DNA from 3 places in the Rhizobium mulingense genome. Region 3 is predicted to be linked to each of the others. Evidence: predicted binding sites of a transcription regulator. Region 3 holds the regulator's gene; each other region holds the start of a gene.
What was found. The regulator PhoB, encoded in region 3, activates phosphate uptake and scavenging genes when phosphate is short. The targets are predictions, from matches to a motif close to TGTCATNNANCTGTCAT.
Positions count from the first base shown of each region.

Region 1: the regulator PhoB is predicted to act here: its motif matches at 1,597-1,613, upstream of PYR71_RS10500 (BtaA family protein).
Region 2: the regulator PhoB is predicted to act here: its motif matches at 1,525-1,541, upstream of PYR71_RS04525 (DUF1045 domain-containing protein).

Region 1 covers NZ_JARFVE010000004.1:329,165-332,408, forward strand. Annotated here, with positions in the region: gene PYR71_RS10495 (class I SAM-dependent methyltransferase) at 1-311, opposite strand, end outside; gene PYR71_RS10500 (BtaA family protein) at 308-1,552, opposite strand; gene PYR71_RS10505 (serine hydrolase domain-containing protein) at 1,743-3,167, shown strand; gene PYR71_RS10510 (lytic transglycosylase domain-containing protein) at 3,200-3,244, opposite strand, start outside.
Region 2 covers NZ_JARFVE010000002.1:883,191-886,434, reverse strand. Annotated here, with positions in the region: gene PYR71_RS04530 (alpha-D-ribose 1-methylphosphonate 5-triphosphate diphosphatase) at 1-725, opposite strand, end outside; gene PYR71_RS04525 (DUF1045 domain-containing protein) at 739-1,434, opposite strand; gene phnE (phosphonate ABC transporter, permease protein PhnE) at 1,576-2,919, opposite strand; gene phnE (phosphonate ABC transporter, permease protein PhnE) at 2,927-3,244, opposite strand, start outside.
Region 3 covers NZ_JARFVE010000002.1:505,076-508,319, reverse strand. Annotated here, with positions in the region: gene pstB (phosphate ABC transporter ATP-binding protein PstB) at 1-39, shown strand, start outside; gene phoU (phosphate signaling complex protein PhoU) at 84-797, shown strand; gene phoB (phosphate regulon transcriptional regulator PhoB) at 929-1,612, shown strand; gene PYR71_RS02610 (GcrA family cell cycle regulator) at 2,091-2,624, opposite strand; gene PYR71_RS02605 (aspartate aminotransferase family protein) at 3,049-3,244, shown strand, end outside.

The DNA of each region.
Region 1 (3,244 bases), on a different contig from region 3:
TCCGGAATCGTCGACTTGGTGGCGAAGGTCTTGCGGGCCGAAATCAGCATTTCCTGGGAAATGTCGAGGCCGAACAGCTTGGCGGCCGGAAAATGCCTGTGAGCGAAGGCCATGTTGCGGCCGGTGCCGCAGCCGACTTCGAGCATGGTGCCGCCCTCGGGCACGTCAAGATTGCGGATCGTGCTGTCGCGGCCGAGAAGGTAATACTTGCGCGTCAGGTCGTAGATATGGCGCTGGTAGCGGTACATGCCATCCATCAGGCTGGCATGTTCGTCGCTCATTCCCGCCGTCTCGGTGCCGATCTCGCTCACGCCTTTTTCCCGTAAATGTGGAAGCCGCCATAGATCGCCGAGCGATCGAGCGCGGTCAGTTCGCGGGACTTCTCTTCGAAATAGTCCCACTGGTCGCAGATCGACGGAGACACGCGGCCTTCGATGACGCTCTTTTCGGCGGCGGTACGGAAGATCACCCGGGCGCCGTCGCGCGCCGTGCGGGTGATTTCCCGCCAAACATCGTTCAACTGCCCGTCGGTCATCCAGTCCTGCGCGTCGAGCAGGATGTAGCGGTCGCGCGAGGCGGCAGGTTCGCGGGCCAGAAGCTCGGTGAAGCTTGCGTGGTGAACGTTGACGCGGTCGACATTGGCGCGGATTACCTCATAGTGCTCCGGCCTCAGATAGGTCGGCAGCGGGCCTTCTTCTTGCGTGCCGTAGCGGCGGCCGAAGGCCTGCCAGGCGAAATAGTTATCGCGCATCGGGAAATGACAGGCGAGCTTTTCCAGGCGGTGCTTCAGCACCGGCGCGATCGAATGATCGGCGGCGAGGCTTGCAAGTTCGTCATATTGCTGCGGCGGAATGCCGAGGCCGAAGAGCGAACTCTTGCGGCCGGTAATCCAGCGAACGACTGGCTTTTCGAAAAGCGGCGCGATCTGCTCATCGAAGAACTGGCGCTGCTCGCGGATCGAGCGGGTCTTGGTCATCTCGCGCAGCTTGACGCCGTGCAGGCGGGCAAGAAGGTGGGCTGCGCCGATGAAGCGGCCGAGCAGGCCGGTTTCATAGATGTTGCGGTCGAAGACGGTGACGCGGCGGCGGCCGAACTTGCGGCCGTTCCAGTAGCTGCGGGTCGCCTCGTCGAGCCTGGCGGCAAGATGCCGGTCGTAGGCGCGGCTGTTCGACTTTTCGTTCGGCATAGCCAGGAAGCGGACGAGGTCGGCATGGTCCGGCAGATGCTTGAAGGCGGCAAGCTTCAGACGGTTCAGCGCGATATGGTGCGGGTTGAGATCGACGACGTCGATCGAGGCCGGCGCCTTAGAGAGATAGGCGAGCATGTTGCAGCCGCCGGAGCCGATGGTGACGATGCGATGGTTGGGCTTCAGCTCCATCGCCTGCATGTCGAGATCCGGATCTTCCCAGATCTGCGGGTAGACGAGGCCGGAGAAGAGGAGGCCGAAGAGACGCTCGGAAAAACCTTCCTTCGAAAAAGCCTTGTGGCGGAGAAGGGCGTCCTTAAGTTTCCGGTTCTTGCGGAAGCCGGCATCCGGTGCAAATTCTGACATGAGTCTGTCACCTTTTTAGCGTTCAGGGCGTGTAGCGCGCCACTGCTACAGTTTGATGACGCGGGCTGTGGGCGCCGGTTCGGGAGGCCTCCGGCATCAATGAAGAGTGATCGGAATGGCGCGCCTTCTTCGCGCCGGCCTCTTTCCGACCGGCGCAATTCCTGCTTCTCTCCCGTCATGGAGGAATGCCATGCGATTTGTGCTGCGTATCCTGAAGGCGCTTGCTCTCCTTGTGGTTCTCATCATCGCCGCCGGGACCGGCTGGCTCTTCGCCCGGCCGCCGGAGCTGTTGCGCGTCGGGGATGGCTACGCCGCCAAGATCGTCTGCTCGAATGTCTTCATTGCCGGCCGGGATGCCGACGATGTGCTGCATGACGACGTCCAGGCGCCGGGAAATCCGCTGCTGAGGCTGGTGCGCGTCAGTGTCGAGCGCGACAGCGGCCGGGTGACGGCGCGCTTCATGGGGCTGTTCGCATCGAGTTATGCGCTCTATCGCGGCAGTCTCGGCTGCACCAGCGTGCCGGATGGCAATTTCGAGGCGGCGATGAACGCGGTGCCGTTCGATGCACCGGCCAAGATGCAGGCGAGCGACGCGGTATGGCCGCAAGGCGAGGGCAGCGGCAATCAGCCGGATGCCAAGATCGCCGCGGTGCTGGCCGATGCCCGCTTTGCCGGCCCGGCGATGCGGGCGATCGTGGTGGTGCGCGACGGCCGTATCGTCGCCGAAGCCTATGGCCGCGGATTTTCGGCGAAGACGCCGCTAATCGGCTGGTCGATGACGAAGACGGTGAACGCAGCCATCCTCGGCCGGCTGATGCTCGATGGAAAGGTTTCCTTCGACGACGATCACTTGATGGCGCAATGGAAGGACGATCAGCGCTCCAGGATCAAGGTCTCCGACCTGCTCGGCATGGAGAGCGGCCTTGCCTTCAATGAGGATTATGGCAGCGTCGCCGATGTGACGCGTATGCTTTATCTCGATCCCGACATGGTATCGCTGCCGGCCAATGCGCCGATGGAGGCGGCACCCGGTCAGCGCTTCCGCTATTCGAGCGGCACGGCGGTACTCTTGTCACGCATCTGGATGAACAAGGTCGGCAATGCGCAAGCAGCCCTTTCTTATCCGCATGACGCGCTCTTCTTCCCGCTCGGCATGAGCAGCGCCGTCTTCGAACTCGACGCGCGCGGCACCTTTGTCGGAAGCTCCTATCTCTACGCGACGGCGCATGACTGGGCGCGCTTCGGACAGTTCCTGCTGCAGGATGGTGTCTGGAATGGCCGGCGACTGCTGCCGGAGGGGTTCGTCGGCGCCATGCGGACGCCGACGGCAGCGTCGAACGGCCGCTATACGCAAGGCCAGGCGTGGCTTGCGCCCGGCAGCTCGAACGCCGCGTTCGGGCTGCCGGAGGATACGTTCTGGCTGACGGGGCATGACGGGCAAAGCATGGCGATCGTGCCTTCCGCCAATCTGGTCGTCGTCCGGCTGGGCCTGACGCCGGGCTGGCTCGGCTATCAGCCGCAGGCGCTTCTCAAGGCGGTCCTGGGGGCGTCGCCGCAATCGCGGGTGCCGCAACAGCAGGCCGGATCAGAGCGGCAGGTCGAGACGCAGCCATAGGCGGCAGCATCGAATCCGTTTTTTTGTGGTTATCAGTAATTGCCCTGGGCAATGTCGTTCATGCCCTTGCGCTTGGC
Region 2 (3,244 bases), 380 kb from region 3:
GCCTCGTCGACATGGGCGAGTGTGGCGTCGTCATGGCTTGCAACGGTGATGCCGCGTTCAGCGCAGACCTTGGCGATGGCGTTGCGGTGCGGCGTCGAATTGCGCGCCGATTCCGCCTGGCGCTTAGCGACGAAACGGGCAAAGACCTCGTCGCTCAGACCCCGCTTCTTCTGGTAATAGAAGATATATTGATCCATCGTCTGGAACTGCCGCTGGCCGGGCGCATGATCCATCAGCGAGACCAGCCGCACATGGTGGTCGTTTTCGAAATCGGCGAAATGTTCGAGCACGTTGTCGGCCGAGACCTCACAGCGCAGGTGCAGCAGGTGTTCGGCGCGCAGCCGGCCTTCCTTCTCCGCCGACTGGATCGCATCCGCCATCTCGCGCATTTCGCCATGTTCGAAACCGCCATCCTCATCCGCACCCATGCGCAGGCAGTCGAACACCGTGGTAATGCCCGATGTGACGATCTGGGCGTCATGCGCCTGGACCGCCGCGGTCTTGTTCCAGCGAATGCCGGGACGCGGCTGGTAATGGCCTTCGAGATGGTCGGTATGCAGCTCGACAAGGCCGGGAATGATGTAGTCGCCTTCAAAATCTTCGCCGGCTACCGAATTTCCCTCTGAAATGTCGGCGATCTTGCCGTCGCGAATGAGAATCGAGCCTGCGAGGATGTCATCCTCGAGAACGATGCGGGCGTTGGAAAACACGGTCTCTTTGCTCATCTCGTCAGGTCTTTCAGCTTTTGGCGCCGGAAAGCGGCAGCCAGGAATGGACTTTGAACGGGGCGCCGCGCGTCTCCTCGACGAAGACGGCAAGGCCGGAAATCGAAAGCGGCCGGCCGGTGAAATCGGCAAAACGCTCGGTCAGAATCGCTTTCATCACCTCGGCGCGTGTCTCGGGCACTTGGCCGCTCAGTGTCATGTGGAAGCCGAAATCCTCCATGACGTAAGGATAACCCCAGCGCTGCAGATTGGCGCGCTGGCTGTCGCTGAGCTTCTCCGGGTTGCGCCGCGCGATATCGGCCGGAGAAAGCGTTGCGCGGAACGGCTCGAAGGACTTTACCACCTTCGCGGCGAAATCCTGAAGAGGTTGATGAAGAGAAGCGGGAATGAGGGCAAAAAAACGGCCGAGCTGGCCGAGTACCAGTTCGGGAATCTCGAAGGCAGGCGTGCGCGAGGCAAACTCCTCGGCAACTGTCAGGAGGTCCTTCTCGGTGACCGAAGCGGCGAGCGAAAACGGCGCCTTGATCGTCGCATGAAAGCCGTAGCGGCGCGGATCGGCGGTCAGCTCGAACTGCTCCGCCTGGCCGAGCCGCTCATGATCCGGAGCAGCATAGGTCTCACCGCTGAACGCATCGCGGCCGAGCCAGAGCGAGGCCGCGCCGGTCAGGGGATCATCCTTCGGCGGCGAGAAATAGAGAGCGTAGCGCAAGGCTTTTATCCTGGGGATCGTCGAAACGGGGAGCGCAATGTGCAGTGATTTGGCGGCGAACCGCAAGCAGGTCCCGGCTAAAAGATTTCCGTGACAGAATGATGATGACGGCAGCACCGCCATCGCCTTTTGGCCTGGGGATCAGTGCGCTTTCGTGCCCATCAGCCGATGGCGCAGCGCATTCGAGGCGGCGTCGAAAAGGAAGACGACGATCAGGATCAGAATGACCATGTAAGCGACGTTTTCCCAGTTGGCATTGGTACGCATGGCCTCCCAGAGTTTGAGGCCGATGCCGCCCGCACCGACGGCGCCGATGATGGTTGCGCCGCGCACGTTGGATTCCCATTGATAGAGCGTCTGGCTGACGATAACGGGAACGATCTGCGGCATAATGCCGTAACGATGGACGAGCACGGTCTCGGCACCGGTCGATTTGACGCCCTCCCGCGGCTTGTTATCGATGTTTTCGAGCCCTTCGGAATAGAGCTTGCCGAGTGTGCCGGTCTCGGTGAGAAAGATCGCGCCGCTGCCGGCAAGCGGGCCGGGACCGAAGGCGCGCGTCAGGAACAGCGCCCAGATCAGCATGTCGACCGAGCGCAGGAAATCGAAGAAGCGCTTCAGCACCTGGTTCAGGAAGCGGTTCGGCGTGATGTTGCGCGCTGCCATGAAGGCGAGCGGGAAGGCGGTAAGCGCGCCGAGCAGCGTTCCGAGGAACGCCATGACGATCGTCTGGAAAAGCTTGGTCCAGACGTCGCCATGCTGCCATTCGCTGTTGTTCCAGATGTCGTCGAAGGCGAGCGACAGGTTGGATTGGTCGGGCTTGATGCGCGGCCCGGAGACGATGAGGCTGATAACCTCGCCGACTGGCTTGTCGAAGAAGGACGATTGCGTATCGAAGATGAAATTCGCCCAGCCGATGAACCGCTTGCGGATTTTCACCCGGTCGACGGATATGCTGACATTGCCGGCAAAGCCGAGATCGGCGAGCACATTGTCGTCATAAACCGTCATCCAGCCGGGCACCGGCCCGACGACTTTCGGCGCGCCGCCGGAAAGCTCGACCGGGACGCTGACGCCGTGCGCGGTGACGATCGTCTCGCTCTTCGAGACGGTGACGCTGCGGCTGGTGCCGCTGATCGAAACGGTGATGCTGCCGTCGGGATTGTTAATCAGCCAGTCAGGATGCGGATTGTCGCCGAGCGGCGAGAAACGCGGATAACGCACCTCGATGGAGCCGTCATCCCCGATGCGGAATTCCGGCTGCACGTCGTAGCTCACCCATTGGCTGAGATAGATGCCGACGCGCTCCCAATGGGCCTCGGCAAAAAGTTTGGGCAGGTCGAAGAACCAGACGGCATAGAGGCTGTAGAGCAGCGTCGCGATGACGATCATCAGCCCGCCGAAACGCTGGCGGAACGACCGGTGGAAATATTCCGGATAGCGCGTTTCGATCTCATGCATGCGGTTGGCGTCGATCACCGTCATGGCGGCCTCAATGTTGCAGGAGGAAGGCATGATCGCCGACGAGCCGGCGGCGCAGCCATGCGGAGAACTGGTCGACGGCGACGATCGTCACGAAGAGCAGCAGAACGAGCGCCATCGTCTTGGCGCCGAAGCCGCGCGAGATCGAAAGCTTCAGTTCCTCGCCGATGCCGCCGCCGCCCACAGCGCCGATGATGGTCGAGGCGCGCACGTTGATCTCCAGGCGCAGCAGCGCGTAGGAGGTGAAATTCGGCAGCACCTGCGGCAGGGCGGCGAAGCGCACGCGCTCCCACCAGTTGGCGCCGACGGCTTTCATGCCCTCATCGGG
Region 3 (3,244 bases):
CCGCGCACCCAGGACTACATCATGGGTCGCTTCGGCTGATTGCGGCAATCCGAAGCCTTCCCGTTATTCGAGGACAAAGCCCCATGGCATCGACACATATTTATTCTGCCTATGATGATGATCTGAAGTTCCTCTCCAGGCGAATTTCCGAAATGGGCGGCCTGGCCGAGCAGATGGTCGCCGAATCCGTTCGCGCCCTGGTCAACGGCGACACGGCGCTGGCGCAGAAGGTCATCTCTGACGATGTGATCCTCGATCACACCGAACGCGAAATCGGTGACAAGGCGATCGTCACCATCGCCCGCCGTCAGCCGATGGCCGCGGACCTGCGCGAAATCATGGGTTCGATCCGCATCGCCGCCGATCTCGAACGTGTCGGCGACCTCGGCAAGAACACCGCCAAGCGCGTCATCGCCGTGCAGAGCACCGGCGTTCCGCGCAAGCTCGCCCGCGGCCTCGAGCACCTGTCCGAGCTGGCGCTCGTCCAGCTCAAGGAAGTGCTCGACGTCTATACGACGCGCGCCGCCGACAAGGCGACCGCCATCCGCGAGCGCGACAACGAGATCGACGCGATGTACACGTCGCTGTTCCGCGAGCTCCTGACCTATATGATGGAGGATCCGCGCAACATCACGAGCTGCACGCATCTTCTGTTCTGCGCCAAGAACATCGAGCGCATCGGCGACCATGCCACCAATATTGCCGAAACGATCTACTACATGGCGACGGGAGCCCAGCCGGAAGGCGATCGTCCGAAGGATGACAGTGCCAACACCGTCGGTGCCGCCACGGAATAACCGTGTCGAGCCCATTGCGTGCGTGCCCGTTCGGGGCGCGCAAAGAGGTCGCAGCCAATTTCTGATTTTGCGCGGGATCCTGGCTTAAATCACTCCGGATTTAAGGATCATGCGCGAGGAGACGAACACGCATGATCCCGAGAGTTGCAGTTGTTGAAGACGAAGAGGCCCTCAGCGTGCTCCTTCGCTATAATCTCGAAGCGGAAGGCTTCGAGGTCGATACCATCCTGCGCGGCGACGAGGCCGAAATCAGGCTTCAGGAGCGCACGCCCGACCTGCTCATCCTCGACTGGATGCTGCCCGGCGTCTCCGGCATCGAACTTTGCCGGCGCCTGCGCATGCGGCCGGAAACCGAGCGTCTGCCGATCATCATGCTGACGGCGCGCGGCGAGGAGAGCGAGCGTGTCCGCGGGCTTTCCACCGGCGCCGACGATTACGTCGTCAAACCGTTCTCAACCCCCGAGCTCGTCGCCCGCGTCAAGGCGATGCTGCGCCGCGCCCGCCCCGAGGTGCTGTCCTCGGTGCTGAAATGCGGCGATATCGAGCTCGACCGCGAAACCCACCGCGTCCATCGTAAGAGCCGCGAGGTCCGCCTCGGTCCGACCGAATTTCGCCTGCTGGAATTCCTGATGTCGTCGCCGGGCCGCGTCTTCTCCCGCTCGCAATTGCTCGACGGCGTCTGGGGCCACGATATCTATGTCGACGAACGCACCGTCGACGTCCATGTCGGCCGCCTGCGGAAGGCGCTGAATTTCTCCAACATGCAGGACGTCATCCGCACCGTGCGCGGCGCCGGCTATTCGATGGAAGCGTGAGGCGCAGGAAGTGTGTGTGGTCGGCGTTCCCACCGGTGCAGCCTTTCCACTCGCAATGCGCCAGCGCAGCCTATGCGTGTTCGGCACCACTTCTCCTCCGTCATCCCAGGGCTTGACCCTGATCCATGCTGCTGGAACCGCGCGGCCATGGCATCCAACTGCAGACAAACAATTGAAGCCGCGTGCTTGGTTGTGGATCCCAGGAGCAAGCCCTGGGATGACGGAGTTTGGGGAGGACGACCGGCAAGAAGCGAGACGTCTGGAGCAACTAAGCTAGAGCGATTCAGCCTTTCATGGAAACAAGAGTCCTCTAATGGAGTCCTTGAAAAAACCGCTTCAGGCGTTTCCTGGAATTGATCTAAGATCTGGACGGGTTTGCGCTCTTTGCCGTATCAGCACCTAACGCCACAGCTCCGTCGCTCCACAAAAAAACGGGCCGCGCGGGCCCGTTTCGCATTTCCATGACTGGTCCGCTCGCTCAGCTGACCCGCGCTGCCGCCCGGCGCCGTTCATTGACCGGCTGATAGGCGAGCTTCTGATGATAGCTGCAATAAGGCGAATTGTCGGGGGATTCGCAGCCGCAGAAGTGGAAATCCTCCTTCAGCGGATCGCCGACCGGCCATTTGCAGGTGCGTTCGGTCAGTTCCGTCAGGCCGAGGCGGCGCGAGATCGGCACAACCACATTGCCCTTCGGAACATATTCCATTTCCTCGATCGTTTCGATCTCGATCTCTTCCTTCAGCATCGTTGCGCCCTGCTGGCGGGTAACGGTGCGGGTGGTAATTCGGGAGGCGTAGTTCGGCGCGCGCGGCGCCGATGTCTGGCGCTTCGGCGTGCGCGCCGCCGTCGCCGTGCCGCCGGCCTTGGCGCGGCCCGGCAGGCTCAGCCGGTGTACCTTGCCGATAACGGCGTTTCGGCTGACACCGCCGAGCTGCGCCGCGATCTGGCTGGCGCTGAGCCCTTCGGACCACAGCTTCTTGAGTTTCTCGACCCGCTCGTCTGTCCAGTTCATGCCCTGTCTCCACCTTTTGCGTTGGTGATGGCAGAATCCCTCACCGTTGTCCCGGAAGCCTCCGAAACAAGAAACGCTTGATCAATTTTGGTGACTAGTTCCGCCGCATGCAGTCTAGTAATTGAACTTTAACCTAGTGTGAGGCTGACTCCGTGACAAGAGTCGCGGGAATCCGGATGAATCGAATTCGTAGTTTTCCCCAACTTGCTGCCCCTGCGTGTCATTTCTGCAATAATGCCTGTTGAAGGCTGAAAATGCCGCTGTGCAAGCTTGCTGCATCCGCTAAGGCCGCAGTTTTGTTGACATTGCAGCGCGAAAAGGAAATAGTACCGATCGCCGCCGAAAGGCGGCATTTTTGATTTTTCGGGCCTGGTTTTCTTAGCCGGAGTCCGTACTTGACAACGCTGATCGGGAGACCCGCGCCATGGCCGAAGCCGCGCCGCTTTATGACACCTATTCTCGTGCCCCGCTGCGGTTCGAGCGAGGCGAGGGCGTGTGGCTGATCACCGAAGGCGGCGAGCGTTATCTCGATTTCGGCGCCGGCGTCGCCGTCACCTCCGTCGGCCACGGCAATCCGCATGTGGTCGCGGCGCTGAAGGAGCAGGCCGACAAGGTCTGGC